DNA from 4 places in the Proteus sp. MB838 genome. Region 4 is predicted to be linked to each of the others. Evidence: predicted binding sites of a transcription regulator. Region 4 holds the regulator's gene; each other region holds the start of a gene.

Region 1 (7,677 bases), on a different contig from region 4:
TAAGGATGCTGAGCTAAACGTTGTCCCATTGGGGTTGACTTCAGTTCCATTCTGTAATTCCTACAATAAATAACAAATAGTCTGTCGTTAAACTCTTTTTTATCTGTAATAAACCCTATATTCTAAGAGGTAATTATCTCCATCTTGTTTATTTAAGGGCTTTTTGTGTTCAATTTGTTTAATGGCGCCCGCCGATTTATCTATAATAGCCACTTTTTATATTATATTCGCATAATAATCGCACTTACGGGAACGACTTTATTTCCATGGGCTTTAGGACAAGAACCAAAATATACTATACCTCTTACATTAGGTGTTGTCGCAGCCGCATTAACTGACTTAGATGATAGGCTTGTGGGCCGCTTAAGAAACCTTGTGATCACCTTATGTTGTTTCTTATTAGCATCAACATCTATCGGATTACTCTACCCTTACCCTATTTTATTCTTTTGTGGTCTTGCTATCTCCACTTGGGGGTTTATTTTATTAGGCGCCTTGGGTCAGCGTTATGCTACCATCGCCTTTGGTGCGCTATTAATCGCTATTTATACCATGTTAGGTATGCCGATTTTCCCAGAATGGCATGAACAACCTATTTGGCTCCTTTTAGGCGCGATTTGGTATAATTTGCTTACCTTAATTGGTCACCTACTTTTCCCTATTCGTCCCGTTCAAGATAGCCTTACGCGTTATTATCAGCAGCTTTCCGCTTATCTAGAAGCCAAGGCCGCATTATTTGATCCCGATATTGAAGGTGATCAACAGCAATTACTGTATAACTTGGCATTGGCTAATAATCAGTTAATTGAGGCAATGAGCCAAACTAAACTAACATTACTAAGCCGTTTAAAAGGTGATAGGGGCCAGCGTAGCAGTCGTTTCACATTGCATTATTACTTTGTGGCTCAAGATATTCATGAACGGGCCAGCTCTTCTCATATTCAATATCAATTACTGAGTGATAGATTACGCCACAGTGATGTCCTTTTCCGCTTTCAGCGCTTACTGTCAATGCAAGCAAGAGCCTGCGAACAAGTCGCTCAATCTATTCTTTGGCATAAAAAGTACCAACATAATCCTCATTTTGAACGTGCAATCACTCATTTAGAAAATGCACTTAATAATGTAAAAAACAGTACTTCTGATCCACAAATTATTGCGCCACTCTATAATTTATTACAAAACTTACAGGGCATCGATGCTTTATTAAAAAGTATTAGTACAGAGCAATATCAAATCTCTCATGACCAAAAAGAAGAAACTCAGTTATCTGATGAAGGGCTTACTGGGTGGCGAGATATCGTGCTAAGAATAAAAGGTCACTTAACACCAAAATCAGCTCTATTTAGACATGCAGTACGAATGTCACTTGTCTTATGTATAGGTTATGTGATCATCCAGTTTTTTGATTTGCATCGAGGGTACTGGATTTTATTAACCAGTTTGTTTGTTTGTCAGCCTAACTATAATGCGACACGTAGACGATTAACATTACGGGTCAGTGGCACTATTATTGGTATTTTAATTGGTTTCCCTATTCTCTATTTTGTGCCTTCCATCGAAGGTCAATTAGTGCTTATTGTTGTGACAGGTACGCTCTTTTTTGCTTTCCGAACCGTACAATACGCTCATGCCACTTTGTTTATTACCCTACTCGTTTTATTGAGTTTTAATTTATTAGGTGAAGGCTATGATGTCGCACTACCGCGGATCATTGATACGTTAATTGGATGTGCCATTGCCTGGTTCGCAGTCAGTTTTATTTGGCCGGATTGGAAGTTCCGTCAGTTGCCATTGCTCATCCAAAAAACCATGACCAATAACTGCTACTATCTTGATGCGATCCTCATTCAGTATTATCAAGGAAGAGATAATAGCGTTAATTATCGTATTGCACGCCGTAATGCACATAGCAGTGATGGTGAGTTAGCATCTTTAATTTCTAATATGTCATCAGAGCCTAAAAGCTTTCAAACCTCTCAAGAAGAAGCATTTAAATTACTGTGTTTAAATCATACTTTACTGAGCTATATTTCAGCGTTAGGTGTTCATCGTTGCAAAATTGAAGATGAAGCAGTACTCACCCTGCTTAATGATACTGTCTGTTATATTGATTCAGCGTTGAGACGTAAAAAACCACAAGATAATGATTTTATACAATCTCACGATCAACTTATCGCACGTGTTAATGCACAACCAAGTTCAGATAACGCCCGTATTCAATTAGTGTTAACGCAAATACGCTTGTTACTGGATTTATTGCCACAAATTGTCAATTGCATTGAGCTAATTGAGCAAACAGAATGGCAAAACGATAAAGATAAATTAGCTACAGCTTGATGGATAAAAAGTTATTTTCTCTAATTTCTATTAGAACCTTAGAGAAAATAACAGACTCTATTGGCTTAAGTTTGCTCTTATTCCGTTATTCCTGTTCATTCTAATGTACTCAAGTCCGAGTACTGTAGTTTAATAGGATTTAACGGATAACTCTTTATACCAATTTAACAATTCCATTTTTAATTGACTAGGTAACACAGAGCGATGACAGCCAACAATAGCACCTGCTAACGCAAGCAATAAGTCGCTATTTCCTTGCTTAGGTTGCGCAATCAGTTTTAAATAACATGCCTTCGCACCGATCGTACGTAATTCCTCGATACGGTTAATCCCAACTTGATTCAGCTTTTTCTCTAATGCTATGCCCAAATTGGGTAAATCTTTGATACGACGAGGCTGCTTTTGCTGCCCTAAAAACTCCTGAGTACTATAGTGATATGCAAAATCGATATATTGATTGAGCTTAGCGCTATTACGCCATATTGCTTGCGTAATACGATAATAGCGCAATGTAATGGGGATACCTTTTTTTAGATAGACGTATGCATCCATGTTGTTTGCTTTATAGAGTGTTTCAACAAAACCACTCCCTTTTAAATAAAATTCATTATCAGCAGTAATCGCAAAGATAACCTCATCAACCATTAAGCTATAACCGCCGAATTGAGACTTCTTACTTAACTTTCCATATTCCGCTACGCGCGATAATAAATGAGCCTTCCTTTGCTCAGGTAAAATTGACATCAGATCTCCAAACCACAAAAAATATTTTTTATCTTAAAATTCAAATATATGACTGTATTCTTGATGGTTAAGACAATAAATAAATGTCCTTTTTTTGCCAATAGTTACCCGCTCAAAAATATGAATTTACATAAATTTTGAGAGCAACTTTCAAAAAATTGATCTTGATTTAAGTGAAACTCAGGTATACTGTATATACATACAGTACATATTGAACGAGGTAAATATGAAACTCTCAACATCATCTTTGGCAAGACAAAATGGCCTTTTCCAAGAGATCTCTACTGAGGTATTACCTCTCTCTATGGCCTCCGATGCAATTACAACAACAATGCCCGATAATAGACAAGGCATGGTAAGTGAACTGCTTTACCAAAATCCCTTGATGATTAACCACATCTTACTACCTCTGTTAAAACAGTATAGCCATGAATCACGTTGGTTACTGTGGTTAAGTCCACAACAAAAATTAAATCGTAGTTGGTTAAAAGAAACCGGCTTACCCCTGAATAAAATCATTCAACTCAATCATGTTGATTCAATTAATACTGTGGAATTAATGGAGAAAGCGCTACTAAGTGGAAACTACAGTGTAGTATTGGGTTGGTTACCAGAAATATCGTCAGAAGAGATGAAAAGATTAGAATACGCTGCCAGCATCGGTAAAGCGTTAGGTTTTATCATGCGACAACAAAACAGTAATCATATCCAAATAGAAAACAATAATTCCTCTAAACGACATTTAAACTCGATAAAAATTCATTCAAATCACTACCATTAGTGAAATTTAAGAGTTTTCCTAATACTCATAACGCAACATTATCATTTAAGATAAGTCATAATCAATTGTAACTTAAATCATATGGTTACAAGAAATTTAACAAAAATATAGAATAATTCTTATTGTGAATAACGGCCGATCTTTTTAAAATTTTAAGTCGAATTTTAAAGGGATACTTGTAACTTTTTAAGTTCATTGTAGACTTTATATCGTTAAGGTTATGCTTTAAATCCCGTTTTTGGGGATCATCATTTGATGAAAGCATCGAATTCCTAACAATAATTTAACCAAGGGCAAATAATAAGGCTTAAAGCCAAATGCCTAACTTGGATGATAACGAGGCGTAAAATGAAAAAGACAGCTATCGCATTAGCAGTGGCAGTGGCAGCTTTCGCAACTGCAGCGCAAGCAGCTCCAAAAGACAATACTTGGTATACCGGTGGTAAATTAGGTTGGTCTCAGTATCAAAGTACTGGTAACAATTGGGACGGCGTGAATATCGGTAACGGTAGCACACACAAAGACCAAATTGGTGCTGGTGCATTTGCTGGTTATCAGTACAACCAATACTTAGGTTTTGAACTGGGTTATGACTGGTTAGGTCGTATGGCTTATAAAGGTTCATACAACAACGGTGCATTCAAAGCTCAAGGTATCCAATTAACCACTAAATTAAGCTATCCAGTAATGGATGACTTAGACGTTTATACACGTTTAGGTGGTATGGTATGGCGTGCAGATTCAACTGCAACTATTAATGCAACTTCAGCAGGAACTCAAAAACGTTTCTCTGAAAATGATACTGGCGTTTCTCCAGTATTCGCATTAGGTACTGAATACGCGATCACTCCTAACATTGCTACTCGTCTTGAGTATCAGTGGATCAACAACATCGGTGATAAAGGTACTCTGAACGCTCGTCCAGACAATGGTATGCTGAGTGTTGGTGTTGCTTACCGTTTCAACCAAGAAACTCCAGCTCCAGTTGTTGAGCCAGCTCCAGTAGTTGCTCCAGCTCCAGTTGTTGAGAACAAAACCTTTACTCTGCGTTCAGACGTTCTGTTCAACTACAACAAATCTTCTCTGAAAGCTGAAGGTCAAGAAGCACTGAATGGTCTGTACAACGAATTAGCTAACATCGACCCAACTCAAGGTCGTGTCGTAGTTATCGGTTACACTGACCGTATCGGTTCTCAAAACTACAACCTGCCTCTGTCAGAAAAACGTGCTCAATCTGTAGTTGATTACCTGGTATCTAAAGGTATTCCTGCAAACAGCATCTCTGCAGAAGGTCGTGGTAAAGAAAACCCAGTAACTGGCAACACTTGTGACAACATCAAAGCTCGTGCAGCTCTGATCGATTGCTTAGCGCCAGACCGTCGTGTAGAAATCGAAATCCAAGGTACAACTGAAGTTGTTGTTCAACCTGGTCAATAATTCAAATAGTAGAGACATCTACTGTAATGAATTCTAAAAAAACCCTGCTTCGGCAGGGTTTTTCTTTTGATGATGACTTTAAATAATTAGCAGAGATATTCTCTATACCTCTTAAGTTAACGCTATACTGATGATCTCTCGATAATAAACAATGCTATTGTCATCTACTCTTTTTTCTGTTTGTCTCGTTCTAGTAACTCAATTAGGCCATCTTTTAGGTTATGTACTTTTAGTGCATATTGCTCTTTTCGCTCCGCATCTTCGATAAGCTGGACAATCGTTTCTGATAATGTCAAACCTCGGCGCTGAGATAGTGCTGATAGGCGTTGCCAAACTTTAAAAGTTAAATCGATAGATTTTTTACGCGTATGCTGATGTTCAGCATTAAAATAACGCTTTCTTCGAGCACGAATAGTTTGCTTCATTCTATTCGATAACTCAGGGTTCATATGTAAATTGATCCATTCAAGGACTTTTAATGGTTGAGACTCAAGACGTAATAGTTGCTCAACCACTTCATCGGCGGCGCTCTTTTCAACATAACGGGTGATTAATTCACCTTCGCGATGTTTTTTTACCAAATAAGCCCACTTCCAGCCACATTCTAGATTTTCTAACTGTTGATATTTCATACAAATCACCGTGACAACGTAACTATATACTAGCATATCAACAATTTTGCCAAAAAACTGCCTTAAACCGAATATTTTTGCTTAAATTATCACCAAAAAAGATAAGTAGCTTTTGTTACCTCCCACTGCCAAATGTCAGAAGGGATAGTTTTCTAACCACGTTGTGATAGAATCGTGCGTCGCTATAATAAAACAATACATTCAATTTAATAGGTTATAGCAAAAGTAATGGCAACGTATATTCCCGGCCAAAAGTATAGACATAATATAACTGTCAATAGCTGTCTTATTGCAGGATAGATACCAGCTATTAACGCTTTATGTTAACTTCCATGTTCACTACTCAATAATAAAAACGGTAACCTTGAAAAACAACGAATTAGAATGGCAGGCGTTACGCCCAGATTACGCCTCCTACCAGACTTTCTTTCAAACAGCATCGCAATTGCCTGCATCTTCACTTCGTGAGGTTCAACCTCGCTTGTATGAAAGCTTACAGTGGCTAAATAATGCAGAAGCAGGCCAATTTATGCTGTTAAAAGCAGAAGATTCTACTGCTTATTTCGAAACACTCGCTGATACATTACAACAAGCAGAGATAAAAACTTATCCTGTTGTAGGTGCCTATCAAGCTGAATCTAATCAAATTTATTGGCAAGAAAATGTAGAAGGCTCATTTTCATCATCAGAATCTATTGCTTGTTGCCAATGGATAGAGCCAGAACAACTTTTTGGTTCATTTTATTATCATAAAGATAAGCTCCTCGTTAACCCAGGACTGTTGCATAAAGTCAATGGTGGTATTTTAGTCTTATCCATTAAAACGCTCTTAGCACAACCCTTAATGTGGTTCCGACTGAAAAAGATGGTTGAAGAGCAACGCTTTGAATGGTTAGTGTGGAATGACCATCAAGCCCTTCCTTTGCCTATTGAAGCCATGCCCCTTCACTTGCGTGTTATTTTAGTGGGCGATCGCCTAAGCTTAGAAGAGCTTGAGTTTATGGAGCCTAATATTAGCAGTACGGCACTATATGGCGAATATGAGTACGATATGTATTTAGAAGATGAAACCGCTCTGAGCCAATGGTGTGGTTTTGTTAATGGACTTTGCCAAAAATATCGTCTCCCTTCATTATCTGCTGATGCTTGGCAAGTATTACTTACTCAGGGCGCAAGAGAACATGAAGATCAGCTTATCTTATCTCTCGATCTTGAATTCATATTACGCCAATTGCGTTATGCCATGCGTTTTAATCATGACGCTTATCTTGGTGCTGAGGCGCTTAAAAAAGCGCAAGAAAATCGTTTATGGCGACATAGCTACTTATTAGAACGAAGCCGTGATGAAATATTACAAGGCCAAGTCACTATTCACACGGAAGGTGAAATGGTAGGCCAAATAAACGGTCTTTCTGTCTTAGATTATCCCGGTTATCCCGATCTAATTGGCGAGCCAACTCGTATTACCTGTGTGGCTCATATTGGTGATGGCGAACTGGTCGATATTGAACGAAAAGCAGAATTAGGTGGCAATATCCATGCAAAAGGCATGATGATTATGCAAGCCTACTTAAATTCTGAATTACGATTAGATCAGCCACAACCTTTTAGTGCTTCCGTCGTTTTTGAACAATCTTACGGTGAAGTAGATGGTGATAGTGCCTCACTAGCAGAATTATGTGCGCTGATCAGTACATTGTCACAACACCCAATTGATCAACAAATCGCCGTAACCGGTGCCGT
Region 2 (7,677 bases), on a different contig from region 4:
GTCATTTTACTTTCCAGTTAATCATGTAAACCTAGCGTGATCAATTTTAGTTGACATGATAACCCTATTATTTAAACTGGCAATCACTTTTGAACAGGAGAATGTATTGTGAGTACGTTAAAACGTTGGACATTAAAAGAAGCTAGGGCACTGTTTGATATGCCATTTTTAGATTTGGTTTTTCAAGCGCAACAAGTGCATCGTCAACATTTTGATCCTTCACAAATTCAAGTCAGCACCTTACTGTCGATAAAAACAGGCGCTTGTCCTGAAGATTGTAAATATTGTGCCCAAAGTGCGCGCTATAAAACAGGGTTAGAAAAAGAGCGCTTAATGGAAGTACAACAAGTGATTGAATCAGCCAAAAAAGCAAAAGCAGCTGGTTCAACCCGTTTTTGTATGGGCGCGGCTTGGCGTAATCCACATGAGCGTGATATGCCTTATCTTGAGCAGATGGTCAAAGAAGTGAAAGCGCTAGGTATGGAAACCTGTATGACATTGGGTAAGCTTGATGATTCACAAGCCTCACGCTTAGCACAAGCCGGACTGGATTTTTATAACCATAATCTTGATACATCACCTGAGTTTTACGGCAGCATTATTACCACCCGGACATATCAAGACCGTTTAGATACCTTAGATAAAGTACGTAATGCTGGCATTAAAGTGTGCTCTGGAGGCATTTTAGGTTTAGGGGAAGAGGTCAAAGATAGAGCCGCTATGTTAGTGCAATTAGCTAACTTACCGCAACCGCCGGAAAGTGTACCTATCAATATGTTAGCCAAAATTAAAGGTACGCCACTGGCTGATAATGAAGATGTCGATCCCTTTGATTTTATTCGGACTATTGCTGTTGCTCGTATTATGATGCCTCGCTCTTATGTGCGACTTTCAGCAGGGCGTGAACAAATGAGTGAACAAACGCAAGCATTCTGTTTTATGGCTGGCGCAAACTCCATTTTTTATGGTTGTAAATTATTAACGACCACGAATCCCACTGAAGATAAAGATCACCAATTATTCCGTAAGCTTGGTTTAAATCCTGAAAGATTATCTGTCTCAATGGGCGATCAGCAACAAGAAGACGTGTTGCTACAAGCTGTTGCTGAAAAAGACACCGAACAATTTTATAACGCGGCACTGTAATGAGTTGGCAAAACTATCTAGATAAGCGACTTAATGAGCGTAGAAATACGCCATTATGGCGAAAAAGACAGGTGATCCAGCATAGTAATGGACGCTATTTAACCACACTGTCTGGTGATAAATATGTTAATTTTTCTGGTAACGATTATTTAGGGATAAGCCAACATCCTGATGTTATTCAAGCATGGCAACGTGGTGCGAATGAATATGGTATAGGGAGTGGGGGATCGGGTCATATTACCGGTTTTACACAGGCCCATCAGCAGTTAGAGCAACAACTCGCTGACTGGTTAGGGTACGATCATGCGCTATTATTTTCTTCAGGCTATAGTGCTAATCAAGGTGTTATTGCGACATTACTTGAAAAAGAAGATGCCATCATTGCCGATAAACTTTGTCATGCTTCATTAATGGAAGCGGCTATCTTATCACCGGCGAGTTTATGGCGCTTTTTGCATAATTCTGCGCCATCTCTATCTCAGCGGCTTCATAAAACCTCTGCGAATAAAAGCTTAGTCGTGACAGAAGGGGTTTTTAGCATGGATGGTGATAAAGCGCCATTAGCGGCTATGGCAGAAATAAGTCAACAGCATCAGGCGTGGTTAATGGTTGATGATGCGCATGGTATTGGCGTGTTAGGTAAAGAAGGTAAAGGGAGTTGCCATGAAGCAGGGATTAAACCTGAGTTATTAATAGCGACTTTTGGTAAAGCCTTTGGCATTAGTGGTGCAGCTGTACTGTGTAATAAGGTGACTGCTGAGTTTTTCGAACAATATTCACGTCACTTAATTTATAGTACCTCAATGCCCCCTGCACAAGCCGTTGCTTTACATGCAGCGTTAAAGGTTATTAAACAAGATGATGAAGGACGAGAATATCTTCAACAACTTATTAGCTTTTTCCGTCAAGGTGTCTCATCACTTCCAGTCACATTATTACCTTCACAAACAGCCATTCAACCGTTAATTATTGGTGATGAACTACGCTGTCAACAACTTTCAGACTATTTACAACGTGAAGGTTTCTGGGTAAAAGCGATCTTTCCACCGACCGTCCCCCCTCACAGCGCACGTTTACGCATTACTTTAACGACTCGTCACCAAATTTCCGACATTGCGATGTTAATCGAGCTTCTTCATGGTTTCTTCAATCAAAACAGATAAACAGCAGATAGCCCAGTGTTTTAGTAAAGCGGCTAGCCATTATGATCATCATGCCTCTATTCAACGTTATAGTGGTGATAAATTGATGTATTTAGCTCGCCACCAAGCTGGGGATAGGGTGCTAGATGCGGGGTGTGGCACTGGGTATTTCAGTCAAAAATGGCGACAACAAGGACGGTTTGTTATCGCACTTGATTTATCTCATGCCATGTTACAAGTGGCGAGACAACAACAACGGGCTAATTGTTATTTACAAAGTGATATTGAGCACTGTGCGATCACCCCCCACAGCATAGATATCGTTTTTAGCAATTTAGCTATGCAGTGGTGTGATGATCTTGCCATTGCGGTAAATAGCTTAATGAGTGTCGTCAATCCACAAGGGGCGCTCTATTTTTCTACGTTAGCAACATCAACGTTACAAGAGGTACGAGACGCTTGGCAGTTTCTTGATAACCACCAACATGTTAACCCGTTCCTCTCTTACCAACAGATTGAACAAGCCTGTAGTGGTTTTCAATATCAATTTGTGACTGAAAAGGTGACAGAACAATATGCATCATTGCCTGAGCTTTTTACCTCATTAAAAGGGGTAGGCGCGAATTTTGTGCAAGGAGAACGGCCAAAAGGATTAATGACACGCCAAAAACTGCGTCAATTAGAGCAAGTTTGGCGCAAAACAGACTCTGGTAAATATTTACTTACTTATGAACTCGTTATAGGAAAGATTTCTCATGGCTAAAACATGGTTTTTAACAGGAACAGATACCGAAGTCGGTAAAACCGTCGTAAGTAGTGCATTATTACAATGCGCTACACAACAAGGATATCAAACGGCGGGTTATAAACCTGTTGCATCTGGCAGCGAATGGTTACCTGAAGGTTTACGTAATAGTGATGCATTAACGTTACAACAGTTTAGTAGCGTCCCTTTGGCTTATCAGCAAGTGAATCCCTATTGCTTTGAAACCCCCACATCACCTCATATTGTGAGCGAAGAGACAAAACAACCTATTGATTTTCAGGTTATGTCCAAGGGGTTATCTTATCTGCAACAACGCGCAGATTGGGTATTAGTTGAAGGTGCTGGGGGATGGTTTACGCCACTATCAGCAAACCAATTCTTTGCAGATTGGGTGATTGAAGAAAAATTACCCGTTATTTTAACGGTGGGTATTAAATTAGGTTGTATTAATCATGCATTATTAACGCAACAAGCTATTTGGCAATCAGGGTTGACTTTAGCGGGCTGGGTAGCAAATGAAGTAGAGCCTGCCGGACGGTATCAACAGCAGTATTTAGCTACTTTAATGACGCATATTAAAGCACCACTTTTAGGTAAAATTCCTTATTTAACACAAGACGTTAAACAACATAATTTTACCTCTTATTTTGATCTCTCTTATCTCAAATCACATTGATACATCATCATTGAGTCAATTTTAACAGCTTATTTTCATGTATAAAAAAATAAAAAAATTATTTTTTTGCTAAATATTAGGGTTATTTTTAATAAGAAAAAAAGCTGTAACCTACCGTGGTATAAGCACTTTGTTCAGTTATCCACTATTCCTGTGGATAACCTTGTGTATTACCATAATAAAAATACGCCAAATATAGAGAATACAAGGCATTGCTAAAGATTGGTGTTATTCTCAACTTTTATTTTTTATTGTTTATTATTAATAAGTTAAATAAAATCAATAGTGCGAAAGCGTCAACTTACTCTCAGTGATTTATCCCTAAAATAAGGGGTTGATTTTTTAAAAAACTTTTTGATTAAAATCTGGGGATAACTTAAATCCGTTATTCAGATTATTTTTTGTAAGATAGAGATTGAAGCTGGATTTTTATCCAGTATCATAAGGAGTGTCTGCGAGGAGATAAGAATATGAGCAAAGTTTTTAAACTGCATTCAGAATTTAAACCCGGTGGTGATCAACCTACTGCTATCGCTTCATTATGTGAAGGGTTAGAAGATGGACTTGCTCACCAAACCTTATTAGGGGTAACCGGATCAGGTAAAACCTTCACTATTGCCAATGTGATAGCTAACCTAAATCGTCCTACTATGGTATTAGCGCCAAACAAAACGCTAGCTGCACAGCTTTATAGTGAAATGAAAGAGTTTTTCCCTGAAAATGCGGTGGAATACTTTGTCTCTTATTATGACTACTATCAACCTGAAGCCTATGTGCCAAGCTCCGATACCTTTATTGAAAAAGACGCCTCTGTTAACGAACATATCGAACAAATGCGTCTATCGGCTACAAAGGCACTCTTAGAGCGTAAAGACGTTATTGTGGTCTCTTCAGTTTCAGCTATTTATGGTTTGGGTGATCCGGATAGCTATTTAAAAATGATGCTACATTTAAGCAATGGCATGATTATTGACCAACGTGCGATTTTACGCCGACTTGCTGATTTGCAATATACCCGCAATGATCAGGCTTTTCAGCGCGGTACTTTCCGAGTCCGTGGTGAAGTGATCGATATCTTTCCTGCTGAATCTGATGACTACGCTTTACGTGTTGAATTATTTGATGAAGAGGTTGAGCGTTTATCGCTATTTGATCCTCTCACAGGACAAATTCATTACAATGTGCCACGTTTCACCGTCTATCCTAAAACCCACTATGTTACGCCGCGCGAACGTATTCTGGATGCGATGGAAAAAATCAAACAGGAGCTAGCTGAAAGACGTAAGGTGCTATTAGCCAATGATAAATTGGTTGAAGAGCAGCGAGTTACCCAGCGCACTCAATTTGATTTAGAAATGATGAATGAATTGGGGTATTGCTCAGGTATTGAAAACTACTCTCGCTATCTTTCTGGTCGTGGGCCTGGTGAGCCACCACCAACGCTATTTGATTATTTGCCTGCTGATGGGTTATTAGTGATTGACGAATCACACGTTACTATTCCGCAAATTGGCGGCATGTATAAAGGCGACCGCTCACGTAAAGAGACGTTAGTGGAATATGGCTTCCGGTTGCCTTCTGCATTGGATAACCGTCCATTGCGTTTTGAAGAGTTTGAAGCATTAGCACCACAAACCATTTATGTCTCAGCAACACCGGGAAAATATGAGCTAGAAAAATCAGGTAATGACATTGTAGAACAAGTGGTTAGACCTACAGGTTTACTTGATCCGGTGGTTGAAGTTCGCCCTGTTGCCACACAGGTTGATGATTTATTATCAGAAATACGTATACGAGCAGCTAAAAATGAACGTGTATTAGTGACAACATTAACAAAACGTATGGCAGAGGATTTGACCGAATATCTTGAAGAGCATGGTGAACGGGTACGTTATTTGCACTCAGATATTGATACCGTCGAGCGGGTTGAAATTATCCGAGATTTACGTCTAGGTGAATTTGATGTGCTGGTGGGGATAAACTTACTTCGTGAAGGGTTAGATATGCCCGAAGTCTCTCTTGTGGCGATTTTAGATGCAGATAAAGAGGGATTCTTACGTTCAGAACGTTCGCTTATTCAGACGATTGGTCGTGCTGCTCGTAACCTTGAAGGTAAAGCTATTTTATATGGCGATAAAATAACAGATTCTATGGCGAAAGCCATTGGTGAGACAGAACGTCGTCGGGAAAAACAGCAACAATTTAACCTTGAACATGGCATTGTGCCAAAAGGCTTGAATAAGAAAATTGGTGATATTCTTAAGATTGGTCAACCGACTCAAGGCCGTAATAAGAAAGGACATAAAGCGGTTGATACTCATGAAGATTATCCATTACTTTCTACGGCTGAATTAGAAAAAGAAATTCAGCGCTTAGAAACGGAAATGTATCAACATGCTAAAGATCTTGAATTTGAAAAAGCGGCTCAAACACGGGATAAATTACAAACTTTGCGTGCGCAATTTATTGCTAATTCTTAATAAGAAAATGTAAGTAGATAGGCTTACAAAGGGCGTTATAGCTTTTATAGCGCTCTTTTTTTGTTCTCTCTTTGTCAATTATTATCTATTTTGTTATTCCCTTCCTGGCAATCAACTGTTTAAATATTACAACTAACAAACAGTCAATGATTTACAAAGATAAAAAAGACATTAAGGATAGTGAATGAGTGGTTATGTGTATGCAGGGTTTCCAAGCTCTGTAGGAGTCATTATTGGTGGTTTTTTCCTCGTGATACTTTTTAAGTGGTTACGATTTGCATTGCAAGACAATAAATTACCCACTGCTACAATGCCAGCAACAACAGAGCCTGAGCCCGTTTTATCGTCTCCAGCAACAGAAAGCCCAGTAAATCAGTTATTACCCAAAGAATGGGGATTATATGTCGCAGCCCCTTATGCGGTAATGAATGAGTGGGCATATAACGAATATAATCAAGGTAAAGATGATGGTGGGCTATCAGCGGCTTGGGGAGTTAATGATCGGTGGGATTTAATCTACCAATTATTTTGGTTGCTGACTCAAGGTCATACCAATGACTTTTACCAGTTACGTGACCAGATTTTGAATGGCAAAGAAGAAGATATTCAATCATTAAAAAACGATATTTTATTATCTGATTTAACTGAAAATGATAAAAATGAACGTTTATGGCAAATCGATATGATGAACACCAATCGAATGAATATCCAAAATGTAAAATATCTTATTTGGGATCTTTGTCGTTTTAACAAGCTTTGCTTAGAAGGCTGCCAACAAGGTTATATTACCCAGCAAGAAGCACAAACATGGTCATTAATGAGTGCATCAATGCTACGTCGTATTTATGATGGTTGGGAAGATATGTGGCAAAACTTTATTGCTACTCGTTGGTTATGGGCAAGTGGTGATCAAAATTGGGCATCATCACATCAAACATTTTCCGATGTCGTACAAAATATACTCAAAGCAGAAAATACCTTAGCGACAGAAGAAAACTGGGTGATGGAGCTACCGCCATTAGATTTAATGTCTTTTACACGAGCCGTAGCTGGATTAGGTTTTATGAAAAATGACGTACCTATGACACTGGCTGAAATAGAAGAAGTGATCAGCGAACGCATTACCTTAAAAACACTTAATAGCTAATTGCCTATTTGTAAAACAAAATCACGCAGTTAAAGTAAGAAAATAATCTAATAAAAACTAATTAACCGCACTGAGATAGATAATGATTTTAGTGCGGTTTTTTGATTGGTATAACGATTAACTCGCTGTACAAGCGGTATTACGTTGACCTAATTGCTGAAGTGTTAATTCAATAGCTTTACTTAATAGGTGCCTATCATGACGGTAAGGAATATCTTTCGCCTCTAATTGCGCTTGAACAATTAATCGTCCTTTCATTGATTCATATTGTGTTTCTGGACTAATAATCACGGCATCAATAGTTTGTAAGCCAATATAGG
Region 3 (7,677 bases), on a different contig from region 4:
CTTTTTTGCCAAATGAGCAGACACGTTTAACGTTATTAAGTTTTATTCAACAAGAGCCCGAAGCGGGATACCGTAATTTTTTGCCAGCTTATGGTACGGTCAAAAAAACACCCGAAGGCACCATTCCATTTGATTTCAATGTAAATAATGCTGATTATCACCAATCATGGCGTCAACAATATGGCGTTGGTTATGAATTTGAACATGAATTTAATGATAGATTAAAATTGATCCAAAATGCCCGTTATAGCCATATCAAACAAAAATATAAATATCTTGTTTTTGGTTCATTAAGAAAAGATAACCCTTATATTCTGGAACGCCGAGCTCAACAGGAAAAACGAGAAACAGATACATTTGGTATTGATACTCGACTACAAGCTGATTTTGATACTGAAAAATTAGCGCATACAGTAATTATAGGTATGGATTATCAATGGAGTAAAAATAAAGACAATTTATTGCAAGCGATGGGCCCAGAATATGATCTGGATTGGCGAAATCCTAATTATCATTATCCTATTGATATCAGTTTACAAAAACCGGTGACAAATCAATTACAAAAACACGACCAGTTAGGGATCTATTTGCAAGATCAGATCCAATGGAAAAACTGGATCTTATTAGGGGGATTACGCCAAGATTGGGCGCAAGTTCGTACCTATGATCACATCAAAAGCAGCAAAGACCAACAAGACGACCAGAAGCTAACCGGTCGAGTGGGTCTACTCTATGCCTTTGATAATGGTATTTCACCTTATATTAGTTATAGCACCTCTTTTGAACCTAATTTACAGACACGAAGAGCTCCGGGTAGTGCACCATTTGAGCCAAGTGAAGGACGTCAATTAGAAGCAGGAATAAAATACCTCACCCCAAATGAACAGACATTAGCAACACTCTCCATTTACCAATTACAACAACGTAATGTGACTAACTATAACGCCGAAAAAGCCTATTTTGAGCCAGTGGGAGAAATTAGAAGCCGTGGTATTGAAGCGCAAATTAATAGCCAATTAACTGAAAATATATCATTTATTAGTAGCTATGCTTATACCGATACTGAAGTGAGAAAAACCATCACCGCAGGTACACAAGGAAAAGAATTACCACGGGTTCCTAAACATATGGCATCATTTTGGGGGCAGTATGATGAAACATCAGGGCTATTTAATGGTGCTAAAGCGGGCTTTGGTGTGAGATATATCGGTGTATCTCAAGGTGACACTAAAAATACGATTAGTGTACCTGCAGTCACTTTGTATGATGCCATGGTAGGTTATTCTTTAGGCGAGTTATCCTCCTCTTTAAAAGGGGCTGAAGTTCAACTAAATATGAATAATATTGCCAACAAACACTATGTTGCCTCTTGTGCGGGTGAAACTGCCTGTTTTTATGGCATTGGCAGAACCATGACAGCAACGATAAATTACCGCTGGTGATCATCTATTAATTAAAAAGTATATTTAAATACATTAACCATAGTGCGCCTTGATGCTCGCTATGGTTTTTTAATACTTATAATGCTAAAAGAAGTTGTCGTTCCATTTGTGGATCTTGCAACGTGACATGAAAACCGACTAATCTTACTCCCCTGCCATTTCGACGTTCATGCCATGCCTGATAAGCAATATCAATTAAATCCGTTTTTTCTAAAATAGGATGAGAATGCTCTTGGGTGGTTAACTGGAAATCATCAAATTTTAATTTAACCCCTTGTCTCGCAATTCTAAGATCAGGTTTCACTCGGCTTAATCGTTTTTCTAATTCATCATATAATCCATCAAGCAATGCTAAACACTCATCCCATGAATCAATATCTTCAGCCAGTGTGCGCTCAACACCAACAGATTTTCTTAAACGTTCAGGATTGATTAATCGCTCATCAATACCATGGCTACGCTCCCATAAGCTTTGCCCAAATTTACCTAGATTTCTCACTAAGGAAATAACATCCGTACCACGAACATCAGCACAGGTTTCTAATCCCATCTCTTGTAATCGAGCAAAGGTGACTTTTCCTACTCCCGGAATTTTATTTAATGGTAATTTTAAAATAAAGTCATCCATCTGTTCAGGGGTGATCACATATTGTCCATTCGGTTTATTTAAATCAGATGCTATTTTGGCGAGAAACTTAATCGGCGCAATACCGGCGGAAGCCGTGAGGTTAAGTTCAGCAAAAATTTGCTGGCGGATCTGTTGCGCTATCAATGTGGCAGAGCCGTGACAGTGTTTGCTATCAGAGACATCAAGATAAGCTTCATCTAATGAAAGCGGCTCTATTAAATCTGTATAACGGGCAAATATTTGACGAATTTTAGCTGAAGTCTCTTTATATAATGCCATGCGACCGGGCAATACTTTTAAATGAGGGCATAATTTTAATGCCGTAGCCGTTGACATGGCACTACGGACACCAAAACGGCGAGCAGGATAATTAGCAGTACAGATAACACCTCGACGAGAAGCATTACCACCGACTGCAATAGGGATCTCTTTTAATGTAGGGTTATCTCTCATTTCAATCGCAGCATAGAAACAATCCATATCGACATGAATAATTTTCCGCATACAATCACCTCACGCTATTTACTGTTTAAATATACAGTAAATAACCATTAACTACAATTTTTATTCCCTGATCTATACCTATTTTAAGTGATATTAGTGATTATTATTTTAATTAAGTACGTTTGTTTATAGAAATGTCACACAGTAATGATAGATTACTTTTAACTTATTCTGCTCTTTTTATTTTTATCGTAATTATTTGAAAATCAAATATAAAACAAGGAAATAGAGTTATATGATCAAAATATTTATTGCAATTTCATTCCTCTTTTACTCAGTATTTGTTATGGCTTCTCCTAAAATTATTGCACACAGAGGTGGCACAGCGGATGCACCTGAAAATACCGAAATTGCTATCAAAACAGCACTAAGCAATCAAGCTGATGCAATTTGGATAACCGTTCAACTGTCTAAAGATAATGTCCCTGTTCTTTATCGTCCAAGTGATCTAAAAAGCCTCACTAATGGGCAAGGGGCAATTTCAACCTTTACTGCCAAAGAATTGGCGCAATGGGATGCAGGATATAAATATGGGGAAGCACAACAATTTCCATATCGCAATAAAGGAGTTACTATCCCGACATTGGAGTATATTCTGACTCAATTTCCTAAAACACAATTCTATATTGACTTAAAATCACCTGATGCCGATCCCGTTATACAAGGCAAAGCATTAGCTTCGGTATTAAGCAAACATAATGCGTTAGAGAGAACGCGTGTTTATTCTACCAATAGTGCTTTTTTAGATGCGTTACCTGATAACGTACAACGCTTTGAAAGTCGTGATGTTACCCGCGATATCTTAGCCAATATTACTATGGGGCATATCTGTTTACTGCCAGAAAATCTTGATATCACACGTTGGTATGGCCTTGAACTGCACAGAAAAGTTGAGGTGGTTGAAAAATATACCTTAGGTGAAGCTCGTTCAGCGGCTGTATTAAGTTGGGACAAAGATGCGATGTCTTGTTTTCGTGCGGGGGGTAATGCGCATATCGTTTTATTCGGTATCAATACTGAGAAAGATTATTTGCAAGCAGTAGAATTAGGTGCTGATGCAGTTATGGTTGATTCTCCAGCTAAAATAAAAGCATTCAGAAAAGAGTAAACATCGTTGCGACATTGGCGCTTTTTTACCTTAATACATTTCTCTTCTACACTTAATAGTGTCAATAAACAGAAATAAGTTAGGTGGAATAAGATGTTAAATAATAAAGCTTCTGGTGACTGGAATTTATTTAAAGGAAAAGTGAAAGAAAAATGGGGAAAACTCACCCATGATGAACTGGATATTATTGAAGGAACCAGAGAGCAACTGATAGGGAAACTCCAAGAGCATTATGGTTATTCTTATGATGAAGCGAAAAAAGAAGTATTAGAGTGGGAAGGCAGTAACCCTTATCCTTGGAAGTAGCAGCGACTTAATCACGCTATTAAAAAGCTTAATATCCTTATCTGAAAGCGATTTTTCTAAACAAAAAAGAGTGGCGTATAAAATATACGTCACTCTTTTATTTTAGCTATTACTTGATAAATCTATCGTTAGCAAAAAAATGCATCGATAACCAAACTATAAGATGCGGTTTTTCTGCAATAGCTCTTGGCGAGCAGCTTCTTTCGCCATTCTTTTTTTACGAGCATCACAAGGTTCAGGACAATCACACTCTTTCTCAATACCAATAGAGCCTAAACCACCACAACTGCCCTGAATACTTTTACGTTTAACAATATATCCTAAAGCCATTCCAAAGAATGCCAGTAAGAACAAGATGAAGGCAAAAAGAAATATTTTTAACATAACCTTCTCTCCTTAAATTCTACTTTTTCAAGAATGGGGCGAATGCCTTACTATAACGCTCTTCAAACCCATTTTCAGTTTTAACTATCATAAAAACAGGAATATTTAATTTATTTGCTACCTCTAAGCCCTTTTCAGGCCCCAGAACATTTAACCCTGTTGATAAACCATCAGCACTCATACAAGTAGGTACAATTACGGTAATAGAAGCAAGGTTATGTTTGATTGGACGACCTGTTGTAGGATCAATCGTATGAGAAAAACGGACGCCATCTTCTTCAAAATAGTTACGATAATCCCCCGATGTCGCAATCGAATTATCACCCGGTTCAATAATTAATTGTACACTCTGTGTGGTGCCATCATTAGCAGGTTTTTCAATCGCAATGCGCCAAGGTTTATCATTACCATTAACACCTTGTGTTCTCACCTCACCACCAATATCAACCATATAGTTGGTAATATTTTGAGAAATCAAATATTCGGCAACAGCATCAACACCGTAACCTTTAGCAATAGAAGAGAGATCAACATAAAGCTCAGGTATTTTTTTAATTAATGTATTACCTTCCACTGCAAGGTAATCAATTCCCGTCCATTTTTTACGTTTAGCTAGTTCATCGGCTGAAGGTTGATGAGTAAAACGTCCTTCAGGGCCAAATCCCCATAAATTGACTAAAGGCCCAACAGTAACATCTAAAGCCCCATCCGTAATTTTATTAATACGAATCGCTTCACTAACGACTTTAGCAGTAGCGGGTGAAACTGGGAATGGCGTATTAATTTCACGACTTTGATTGAAACGACTTAATTCAGATTGAGGACGATACGTTGACATTTGATCGTTCACTTCTTCAAGAATACGATCGATTTCTGTTTGTAAGACGCTTTGTGAAGGTGAATCACTACTAGGAACATATTTAATTGAATAGTAAGTTCCCATCGTTTCGCCTTCTAACACCTGCTGTTTTTCACCACAGGCTGATAAGAAAACCAGTGCACATAGCATCAAGATCCCATGCATCATCTTTCTTTTTAACATATATCTCTCTTCTGATCATGAGCGCCCACATTAGTGGGCGCTTGTCATTTCATACTGTTATGCTTTATCTACTTTATGAGAAAAATCAACCACCAAAGTCATCCAGCATAATATTTTCATCTTCTACGCCTAAATCTTTAAGCATTTTGATCACCGCAGCATTCATCACTGGTGGTCCACACATATAGAATTCACAATCTTCTGGTGCTGGATGATCTTTAAGGTAGTTTTCATAGAGCACATTGTGAATAAAGCCGGTGTAACCCGTCCAATTATCTTCCGGTAATGCATCTGACAGCGCAACATGCCAAGTAAAGTTTTCATTCTCTTTAGCCAGCATATCAAAATCTTCTGTATAGAACATTTCACGCACAGAACGAGCACCATACCAGAAGCTAATTTTACGTTTAGAATGTAAGCGTTTTAGCTGATCAAAAATATGTGAACGCATCGGTGCCATACCAGCACCACCACCAATGAAGATCATTTCCGCATCAGTTTCTTTCGCGAAGAATTCACCAAATGGTCCTGAAATTGTCACTTTATCACCCGGTTTTAATGACCAGATATAAGATGACATAATTCCCGGTGGCACATCAGGATTACGTGGTGGTGGTGTCGCAATACGCACGTTTAACATGATAATGCCATGCTCTTCAGGGTAGTTCGCCATGGAGTATGCACGCACTGTGGTCTCTTTAACTTCAGAAACATAGCGGAATAAATTAAATTTATCCCAATCTTCACGATACTCTTCAGGAACATCAAAATCTTCATAGCGCACTGTGTGAGGAGGACATTCAATCTGAATAAAGCCCCCAGCACGGAAAGGTACCACTTCACCTTCAGGAATTTTTAATACCAACTCTTTAATAAACGTGGCTTTGTTATCATTTGAGATAACTTCACATTCCCATTTTTTAATCCCAAAGATCTCTTCGGGTAGCTCTAATTTCAGATTATTTTTAACATTAACCTGACAAGCTAAACGGCAACCTTCTTTAGCTTCACGCTTATTAATATGAGAAAGCTCAGTAGGAAGAATATCTCCACCACCTTCAAGTACTTTTACGCGGCATTGACCACAAGAGCCACCACCACCACATGCAGATGAGATAAAAATACCTTCGTTTGATAATACGTTGAGTAATTTATCACCGGCTGGCGCATGGAAACTTTTTTCAGGATCTCCATTCACCTCAACTTCAATATCCCCTGTATTGACTAACTTTGATTTTGCAAACAAAATCAATGCAGTTAGCACCAATACAATCAGGGTAAACATCGCAACACCTAGAATAATTATATCCATGAGTTCTTCTCACCCTTTATAGCTGAACACCAGAGAAGGACATGAAACCTAATGCCATCAACCCTGTGGTGACAAAAGTAACTCCTAATCCCTTCATACCTGACGGTACATCCGCGTATTTCATTTTTTCGCGAATAGAAGCCAGTAATACGATAGCTAACATCCAGCCAATTCCAGAGCCGAAACCATATACAATAGATTCACTAAAGTTATAGTCACGTTGTGCCATAAAGGACACACCACCAAAAATAGCGCAGTTAACAGTGATCAGTGGCAAGAAGATCCCCAATGCGTTATATAGCGAAGGGAAGTAGCGATCTAAAATCATCTCGAGGATCTGTACCAGAGCCGCAATCACACCAATGAAAGTGATAAAGTTTAAGAAACTTAAATCAACACCTTCCATTAATGCATTTGCGCGTAGTACATAGTTGTAAACCAAGTTATTCAAAGGTACAGAAAGCCCCAGAACAACGGTTACCGCAATACCTAATCCAAATGCTGTTTTTACATTTTTAGATACCGCAAGGAAAGTACACATCCCTAAGAAGAACGCCAGTGCCATATTTTCAATAAAAACAGCACGAACAAATAAGCTTATATAATGTTCCATGGCAATTAGTCCTCTTCAACCTGTGCAGGTTTTAATGTACGTAATCCCCAAATTAGCAAGCCAATAATAAAGAAAGCACTTGGCGCTAATAGGAATAAGCCATTAGGTTGATACCAACCGCCGTTTTGGATAGATTCCATCACCGTAATGCCAAATAATTTACCTGAACCAAATAGCTCACGTAAAAATCCAACAAGGATCAAGATAACCCCATATCCTAGGCCATTACCGATACCATCCATAAAGCTTTCGATAGGTGGTGACTTCATCGCATAGGCTTCAGCGCGTCCCATCACGATACAGTTAGTAATGATAAGACCAACGAAAACAGAAAGCTG
Region 4 (7,677 bases):
GAGCGCAACATTTGGAAATAGTAAAAATTGCGCCGATCCCACCCTTTAATCGCACCACCGGCCAGAGAGATTTCTCGATTCTGGATCACCAAATCAGGATCGAAAAATTGTTGAACCCCTAAACCATCACAAGTAGGACACGCACCTGCGGGGTTATTAAAAGAGAATAACCGTGGCTCTAGTTCACTCATGCTATAACCACAAATAGGACAGGCAAAGTTTGCAGAAAAAACGATATCTTCAGCACTGCTATCGTCCATATCAGAGATAACAGCAGTACCGCCAGAAAGCTCTAATGCGGTTTCAAAAGATTCTGCTAAACGTTGAGCCAGATCGTCACGAACTTTAAAGCGATCAATGACCACTTCAATGGTGTGCTTTTTCTGTAACTCCAAGGTAGGGGGATCTGATAAATCACACACTTCACCATCGATACGAGCACGAATATAGCCTTGTGCAGCAAGATTATTGAGTAATTTTACATGCTCACCTTTGCGCTCTTTTACGATTGGCGCCAATAACATTAAGCGTTTACCTTCAGGTTGCGCTAAAACATTATCCACCATTTGGCTTACCGTTTGAGCCGCTAAAGGGATATCGTGATCAGGACAGCGCGGTTCACCCACACGTGCAAATAATAGACGTAGGTAATCGTGGATCTCGGTAATGGTGCCGACCGTTGAGCGTGGGTTATGTGATGTCGATTTCTGCTCAATCGAAATAGCGGGCGATAACCCTTCAATATGATCAACATCAGGCTTTTCCATTAAGGAAAGAAACTGACGAGCATAAGCTGAAAGCGATTCAACGTAACGCCGTTGGCCTTCCGCATAAAGCGTATCAAAGGCTAAAGAGGATTTACCTGAGCCAGAAAGTCCCGTAATAACAATAAGTTTATCGCGGGGAATGACCAAATTGATATTTTTTAGGTTATGGGTGCGAGCGCCCCGTACTTCGATTTTATCCATGAATATATCCCGGATTAAGTGAGTCGCCGAAAAAGAAAGAATCGGATAATTATGACACAAAACTAGCTGAATGGATATACAGTATATATATTGAAACTGAATGATAATGAAAATTTGCCATATTAAGACAACAAAATGTCGATCCTGTTCTCAATGGAGAAATTCATTACTCATCATATTCAAATTTTAGCTTACGTGATAAACTTCATCGCTTATGATTTCAAAAAATTTACTTTCGCAGGAGTACCTCACATGGCGAGCAGAGGCGTTAACAAAGTTATTCTTATCGGTAATTTAGGGCAGGATCCAGAAATCCGTTATATGCCAAGTGGTGGTGCAGTGGCAAATCTGACACTAGCAACTTCAGAAAGCTGGCGCGACAAACAAACCGGTGAAATGAAAGAGAAAACCGAATGGCACCGTGTGGTCATTTTCGGCAAACTAGCAGAAATTGCTGGCGAGTATCTGCGTAAAGGTTCACAAGTTTATATTGAAGGTCAATTACAAACACGTAAATGGCAAGATCAAAGTGGTCAAGATCGCTACAGCACTGAAGTTGTGGTGAATATCGGTGGCACAATGCAGATGTTAGGTGGCCGTGGTGGTCAAGATAATGCACCTTCACAAGGCCAAGGCGGTTGGGGTCAACCTCAGCAACCACAAGCATCACAACAGTTTAGTGGTGGCGCACCATCTCGCCCAGCACAACAACCAGCAGCGGCACCAGCGCCAAGTAATGAACCACCAATGGACTTTGATGACGATATTCCGTTCTGACGGTTACTTAAGAACTTACCTTATCTTCTAAGTCATATAACATCAAATGCTAAAGCCTGTTATATCATTAACGGGCTTTTCTTTGTTTCATGCTTATCCCGCATTTGCCAATCATATTGTCACACCTTGTCTATTTCCCATTGGCTATTACTCGTTCATCATTGGCGTTAAGGTAAGTCTTGTGAATAAATATTAGCCCCTTCCACCATGGTTAGATTTGATTTACTGATAATGACAATTTATAGCGTTATTTTCTCAAAATCCCACTTTCCACAAAGGTTTGCTCAAAAAAAATATGGTAAGATCATCGCAATTAATCACGTCTGAGAGCATCCTATCCTATGAATGAAGAGAAATTGCTCGCTCAGGCAGAAAAGATCTGCCAGAAACGAGGTGTTCGCCTGACTTCACAACGTCTGGCAGTATTGCGTCTGATCATGCAACAACCTACCGCAATCAGCGCTTATGATTTATTAGATTTATTACGCCAAGTAGAGCCTCAAGCTAAACCACCTACCGTATATCGTGGATTGGAATTTCTACTTGAACAAGGTTTTATTCACAAAATAGAATCCACCAATAGCTATGTGCTTTGTCATCATTTTGATGATGCTGAGCATACATCGGTGATGTTAATTTGTGATCGTTGCTTATCAGTCACAGAAAAAAGTAGTCATAAAATTGAAGGGGCGATCAGTACGCTCGCTAAAGATAATGGCTTTCATTTACGCCATAGTGTGATTGAAATTCATGGGCTGTGCGCTCAGTGCCATGAAGCCCAAGCCTGTACACATCCGGAAGGTTGTCACCATGATCATAGTATGGATGATAATCTTAAGCAGAAAAAAACCGGTGACTATAAGCCTCGTTAAGCAGATAAAAGATAAAAGTCAGCGGAACATATGTTTTTTTGTATAAATTAAAAAGAGAAAATGCAGATGATTTTATGTTTTTACACATCATCTGCATCTTTTTGACGTTCTCCCCGCCCTGATGAACTGGAGGACGAGGTTTCGGCGCATCTGGTACAATAATTTGTATTGATTGAATGACTTAGATACAAATTACAGCCATTCGCCGTTACGGATAACCCCTACTGCTAATCCTTCCACAGTAAAGCTCTGCTCACGTAAATCAACGATAATAGGTGAAAACTCTGGATTTTCTGCGTGCAGTTCTATCTTACTACCGACTTTCTTAAATCGTTTTACGGTTACTTCATCTTCAATACGTGCGACAATCACTTGGCCATTATGGACATCTTGTGTTTTATGCACAGCAAGTAGATCGCCATCCATAATACCGATATCTTTCATCGACATACCATTAACACGCAGTAAAAAATCTGCGCTCGGTTTAAAAAGCATAGGATCAACTTGATAATGGCTTTCGATATGCTCTTGCGCTAAAAGTGGTTCACCGGCTGCAACTCGTCCAATTAATGGTAAGCCTTCAGGCTCTTCTTCAAGTAGCAAACGGATACCTCTAGATGCACCAGAGACAATTTCTATCACGCCTTTGCGAGCAAGTGCTTTTAAATGCTCTTCTGCCGCATTAGGTGAGCGAAAACCAAGTTGGGAAGCGATTTCCGCCCGTGTTGGTGGCATACCCGTTTGCGAAATGTGATCACGAACCAAATCGTAAACCTGCTGCTGCCTTGCAGTTAATGCTTTCATTCCGCCCCCTGTTTGTTTATACAGTCAGACTGTGAGTATATACAGGTATATGCCGATTGGGAACTACAAATGCATATAAAACACGCATCTTTGCATTATTTTTCGACAATTGTCGATTTTTTTTACTTTATGCAAAAAAATGATGCCAAAGAATGGTTCCCCAAGTAAATAATCCCAATATAATAGCGACGAGAACGGCAGCTGATCCCATATCCTTTGCTCGTCCTGATAATTCATGACGTTCTGTACCAATGCGATCGACGACAGCTTCTATAGCACTATTGACCAGTTCTAAAATGACGACAAGGACGACTGAACCAATCAATAAAATGCGCTCTAGAACACTGACATCGATAAAAAATGCAAGGATAATTGCTATTAAGGTCACAATAGCTTCTTGTCTAAAAGCGGCTTCATTGATCCAAGCGGCGCGTAAGCCCTGATATGAATAGCCACCAGCTTTAATGATTCGGGTAAGACCTTTATTTTGATTAGCCATAATAAACTCTATCGAAAACAAACGATTATTTTGCCACTTTTCTCTATTAATATTGTCACAGCACCACAGATCTACGAAAGACTTTCTGTTATGCTTTCGAAGTATTGCTAATAAGAGGCTACAACTATTTATGTCAGCTTGGCGTAAACTATATTATAACACATTGAATTTACCACTGAAATTGTTGGTAAAAAGTAAACGAGTTCCGACTGATCCTATCACTGAGTTAGGCTTAGATACGTCGCGATCTTTCCTTTATGTTCTGCCTTATCACTCTAAAGCAGACTTACTGACATTACGTCAGCAATGTTTATCTCTTGGCTTGCCAGATCCTCTGCAACCCATAGAAATTAACGGAACCAAACTGCCAGCCTACGTCTTTATTGACGATGGTCCTAGAGTATTCCGTTACTACTCTCCCGATCCGCGTAAAGATTCAGTGAAAACATTCCATGCTTATCTTGATGCTCATCGTAACAATCCGCATCTTGATATTGAAATGTTACCTGCTTCAGTGATGTTCGGTCGCTCACCGGGTCGAGAAGGTCATAATGGTGTCCCCCATTTGCGCTTATTAAATGGGATCCAAAAATTTATTGCCATCCTCTGGCTAGGTCGAGATAGTTTTGTCCGTTTCTCGCCGACCGTATCCATGCGCCAAATGGCTAATGAACATGGAACCGATACCAGCATTGCTCGAAAACTTGCGCGTGTGGCGCGTATTCACTTTTCACGTCAGCGTTTAGCAGCAGTTGGCCCAAAACTGCCTGCACGCCAAGATCTCTTCAATAAACTATTGGCATCCAAAGCCATTGAAAAAGCCATTGAAGATGAAGCAAAAGCGAAAAAAATTACGCTTGATAAAGCACGTAAAAATGCCACTGATATCATGGAAGAGATCGCCGCTAATTTCTCTTATGAAGCGGTACGAATGACTGATCGTGTATTAAGCTGGACATGGAATAAGCTCTATCAAGGTATCAACGTTTTTAATGCAGAACGTGTGCGCCAACTTGCGCAAGATGGACATGAAATTGTCTACGTACCTTGCCACCGTAGTCATATGGACTACTTATTGCTTTCCTATGTACTTTATCATCAAGGATTAGTTCCCCCACATATTGCTGCGGGTATTAACCTTAATTTCTGGCCAGCAGGACCGATTTTCCGTCATTTAGGGGCCTTCTTTATTCGTCGAACCTTTAAAGGAAATAAACTTTATTCAACCATCTTCCGGGAATATTTAGGTGAATTATTCTCTCGAGGCTACTCTATTGAATATTTTGTTGAAGGTGGACGCTCCCGTACAGGTCGACTGTTAGATCCTAAAACAGGGACGCTGTCAATGACCGTGCAAGCCATGTTACGTGGTGAAACACGCCCTATTTCCATCGTTCCCATTTATATTGGCTATGAGCATGTCATGGAAGTAGCCACTTATGCCAAAGAGTTGCGTGGTGCGACAAAAGAGAAAGAAGGTTTTATGCAGATGATCAGAGGATTGCGTAAACTACGTAACCTTGGTCAAGGCTATGTCAATTTTGGTGAACCTATCTCGCTATCACAATACCTTAATCAGGCAGTACCTGACTGGCGCGATGATATTGATCCTATTGAGCCACAACGTCCAAGCTGGTTAAATCCTGCAGTTAGTGCGTTAGCGGATAATATTATGGTCAATATTAATAATGCCGCTTCGATTAATGCGATTAACCTTGTCTCTACGGCGTTGCTAGCGTCCCGTCAGCGAGCACTAACTAAAGAACAATTATTAGAGCAAATAGATTGTTATCTACAGTTACTGCGTAATGTGCCTTACTCATCAGATATGGTTGTCCCCGATAAAAGCTCAGAGACATTATTAGCACACGCCTTGCAAACAGATAAATTCCAAGTTGAGCAGGATAGTCTTGGTGATATTATTATATTGCCTCGTGAAAGTGCCGTATTGATGACTTATTATCGCAATAACACCACTCACTTAATGGTTACACCATCATTAATTGCGAGCATTGTCTTGCATCACGAGCGTATACACCGTGATGACTTAATGAAACAGGTAGAATTAATTTTCCCTCTTATCAAAGCTGAGTTGTTTATTCGCTATGAAAAAGAGGAGTTACCTGATGTGGTTAATACACTGATTAGTGAACTTTGTCGCCAGCGTCTAATTTGCTGTGCTGATGATGGCATATTACGGATCAATCCAGCACGTATTCGCCCATTACAGCTTTTAGCAGCAAGTGTTAGAGAAACGCTACAGCGTTATGGTATTACGCTCTCTCTACTCAATTTTGCTCCTGAAATTAGCCGTGCACTATTAGAAAGAGAAAGCCGCATTTTGGCGCAACGACTTTCTGTATTGCATGGTATTAACGCACCTGAGTTCTTTGATAAAGCGGTTTTCTCCACTTTAGTTTCTACACTGCGTGAAGAAGGTTATCTTAAAGATAATGAAGATATCCTCAAAGCAGATGCCTCTGCACTTTACCAAGTTATTGCGAAATTAATGTCACCAGAAATTCGTTTAACCATTGAGAGTGTAGGCGTTACTGAAGATAACAATTCAGCACAAGCGATTGAGGAAAACCCTGAGTCCAGCATGGATAAGTAGTTGCTTAATAGCAAATCGCGCTATAATCAGTAATAGAAAAGGGATAAGCAATTGGCTTATCCCTTTTATTTTTATGCAATTTCAGTGATCAGCTAGCGCTGGTAATATGTTTATTAGAAATAATTAAATAAAATACCTGCAAATAAAACAAAACCAACATAATTATTATTCATAAACGCTTGAAAACAAGGGGCTCTTTCCCGTTCAGCAATTAATTTCTGTTGATAAATAAACAGGGCTGTCACGAGTAACAATGACCAATAATAGATCCCTTTCATATTCAGCAAAACGCCAATCGCCACTAATAATGCCAACATTACTAACTGTAAAATACCAATAATGATTTTATCGTAACGACCAAACAGAATGGCTGTCGATTTCACCCCTATTTTTAAATCATCATTGCGATCGACCATGGCATATTGAGTGTCATACACAACAGACCAGATAATATTGACCAAAAAGAGTAACCAACATACTAAAGGTAGTGTTTCAGAAACTGCAGCAAATCCCATAGGGATAGACCAACCAAAGGCCATACCTAAAATTAATTGAGGCAAATTACTAAAACGTTTTACAAAAGGATAAAACCATGCGAGTGCAAGTGCGGCAATAGATAACCAAATGGTCATGGTATTTAACGTAAGCACTAATCCAAACGAAAACAGCACCAAGACAATAAAGATAATCTTGCTCTCTTTCTCCGTTACAGCACCACTAGGTAATGGTCTATTTTTAGTTCGTTCAACGTTGCCATCAATTTTTCTGTCAGCAAAGTCATTTATTACACACCCAGCGGCACGCATGGAAAACACACCTAGAGTAAATACAATTAGGATATGCCAGTCAGGAAAGCCTTTAGCGGCGATCCATAATGCCCAATAAGTTGGCCAAAGTAATAATAGCGCTCCAATAGGCTTATCTATACGCATTAAACGGCTATACGCCTGCCATTTATTGTGCGTCATACTTCCCTCCAATTTTAGCTCCCCCTAACTACTGCTTATATACAGGTGATGCAGGCAAAAACACCTCAGTTAATAATAAAGGTTTATCTGAAAGCTGGAAACGGGAACGACGTAACCAATGTCCATTTTGTTGCCCAATATGAATAAAATCACGACTTAAGGTTGTTTCCTGGAA

Evidence for each region. Region 4 encodes LexA, which represses DNA repair genes until DNA is damaged. Its sites were predicted from a motif close to TNCTGTATGTACATACAGNA; they were not measured.
Region 1: the regulator LexA is predicted to act here: its motif matches at 3,272-3,291, upstream of sulA (SOS-induced cell division inhibitor SulA).
Region 2: the regulator LexA is predicted to act here: its motif matches at 4,150-4,169, upstream of uvrB (excinuclease ABC subunit UvrB).
Region 3: the regulator LexA is predicted to act here: its motif matches at 2,594-2,613, upstream of dinB (DNA polymerase IV).

Annotation. Positions count from the first base shown of each region.
Region 1 covers NZ_BAABMO010000026.1:13,487-21,163, forward strand. The annotation lists gene helD (DNA helicase IV) at 1-50, opposite strand, end outside; gene yccS (YccS family putative transporter) at 166-2,340, shown strand; gene ACYUCW_RS12170 (TfoX/Sxy family DNA transformation protein) at 2,470-3,084, opposite strand; gene sulA (SOS-induced cell division inhibitor SulA) at 3,311-3,865, shown strand; gene ompA (porin OmpA) at 4,214-5,302, shown strand; gene matP (macrodomain Ter protein MatP) at 5,467-5,934, opposite strand; gene ACYUCW_RS12190 (AAA family ATPase) at 6,299-7,677, shown strand, end outside.
Region 2 covers NZ_BAABMO010000057.1:7,882-15,558, forward strand. The annotation lists gene bioA (adenosylmethionine--8-amino-7-oxononanoate transaminase) at 1-5, opposite strand, end outside; gene bioB (biotin synthase BioB) at 109-1,146, shown strand; gene bioF (8-amino-7-oxononanoate synthase) at 1,146-2,309, shown strand; gene bioC (malonyl-ACP O-methyltransferase BioC) at 2,284-3,051, shown strand; gene bioD (dethiobiotin synthase) at 3,044-3,730, shown strand; gene uvrB (excinuclease ABC subunit UvrB) at 4,201-6,210, shown strand; gene ACYUCW_RS16780 (DUF1266 domain-containing protein) at 6,395-7,357, shown strand; partial or broken gene ACYUCW_RS16785 (2-phospho-L-lactate transferase CofD family protein) at 7,475-7,677, opposite strand, start outside.
Region 3 covers NZ_BAABMO010000015.1:39,465-47,141, forward strand. The annotation lists partial or broken gene ACYUCW_RS08595 (TonB-dependent siderophore receptor) at 1-1,442, shown strand, start outside; gene dinB (DNA polymerase IV) at 1,519-2,574, opposite strand; gene ACYUCW_RS08605 (glycerophosphodiester phosphodiesterase family protein) at 2,810-3,682, shown strand; gene ACYUCW_RS08610 (CsbD family protein) at 3,776-3,988, shown strand; gene nqrM ((Na+)-NQR maturation NqrM) at 4,145-4,372, opposite strand; gene ACYUCW_RS08620 (FAD:protein FMN transferase) at 4,392-5,414, opposite strand; gene nqrF (NADH:ubiquinone reductase (Na(+)-transporting) subunit F) at 5,500-6,726, opposite strand; gene nqrE (NADH:ubiquinone reductase (Na(+)-transporting) subunit E) at 6,743-7,339, opposite strand; gene ACYUCW_RS08635 (NADH:ubiquinone reductase (Na(+)-transporting) subunit D) at 7,345-7,677, opposite strand, start outside.
Region 4 covers NZ_BAABMO010000059.1:4,129-11,805, forward strand. The annotation lists gene uvrA (excinuclease ABC subunit UvrA) at 1-968, opposite strand, end outside; gene ssb1 (single-stranded DNA-binding protein SSB1) at 1,221-1,745, shown strand; gene zur (zinc uptake transcriptional repressor Zur) at 2,087-2,617, shown strand; gene lexA (transcriptional repressor LexA) at 2,810-3,421, opposite strand; gene ACYUCW_RS16870 (diacylglycerol kinase) at 3,549-3,920, opposite strand; gene plsB (glycerol-3-phosphate 1-O-acyltransferase PlsB) at 4,051-6,534, shown strand; gene ubiA (4-hydroxybenzoate octaprenyltransferase) at 6,648-7,502, opposite strand; gene ubiC (chorismate lyase) at 7,531-7,677, opposite strand, start outside.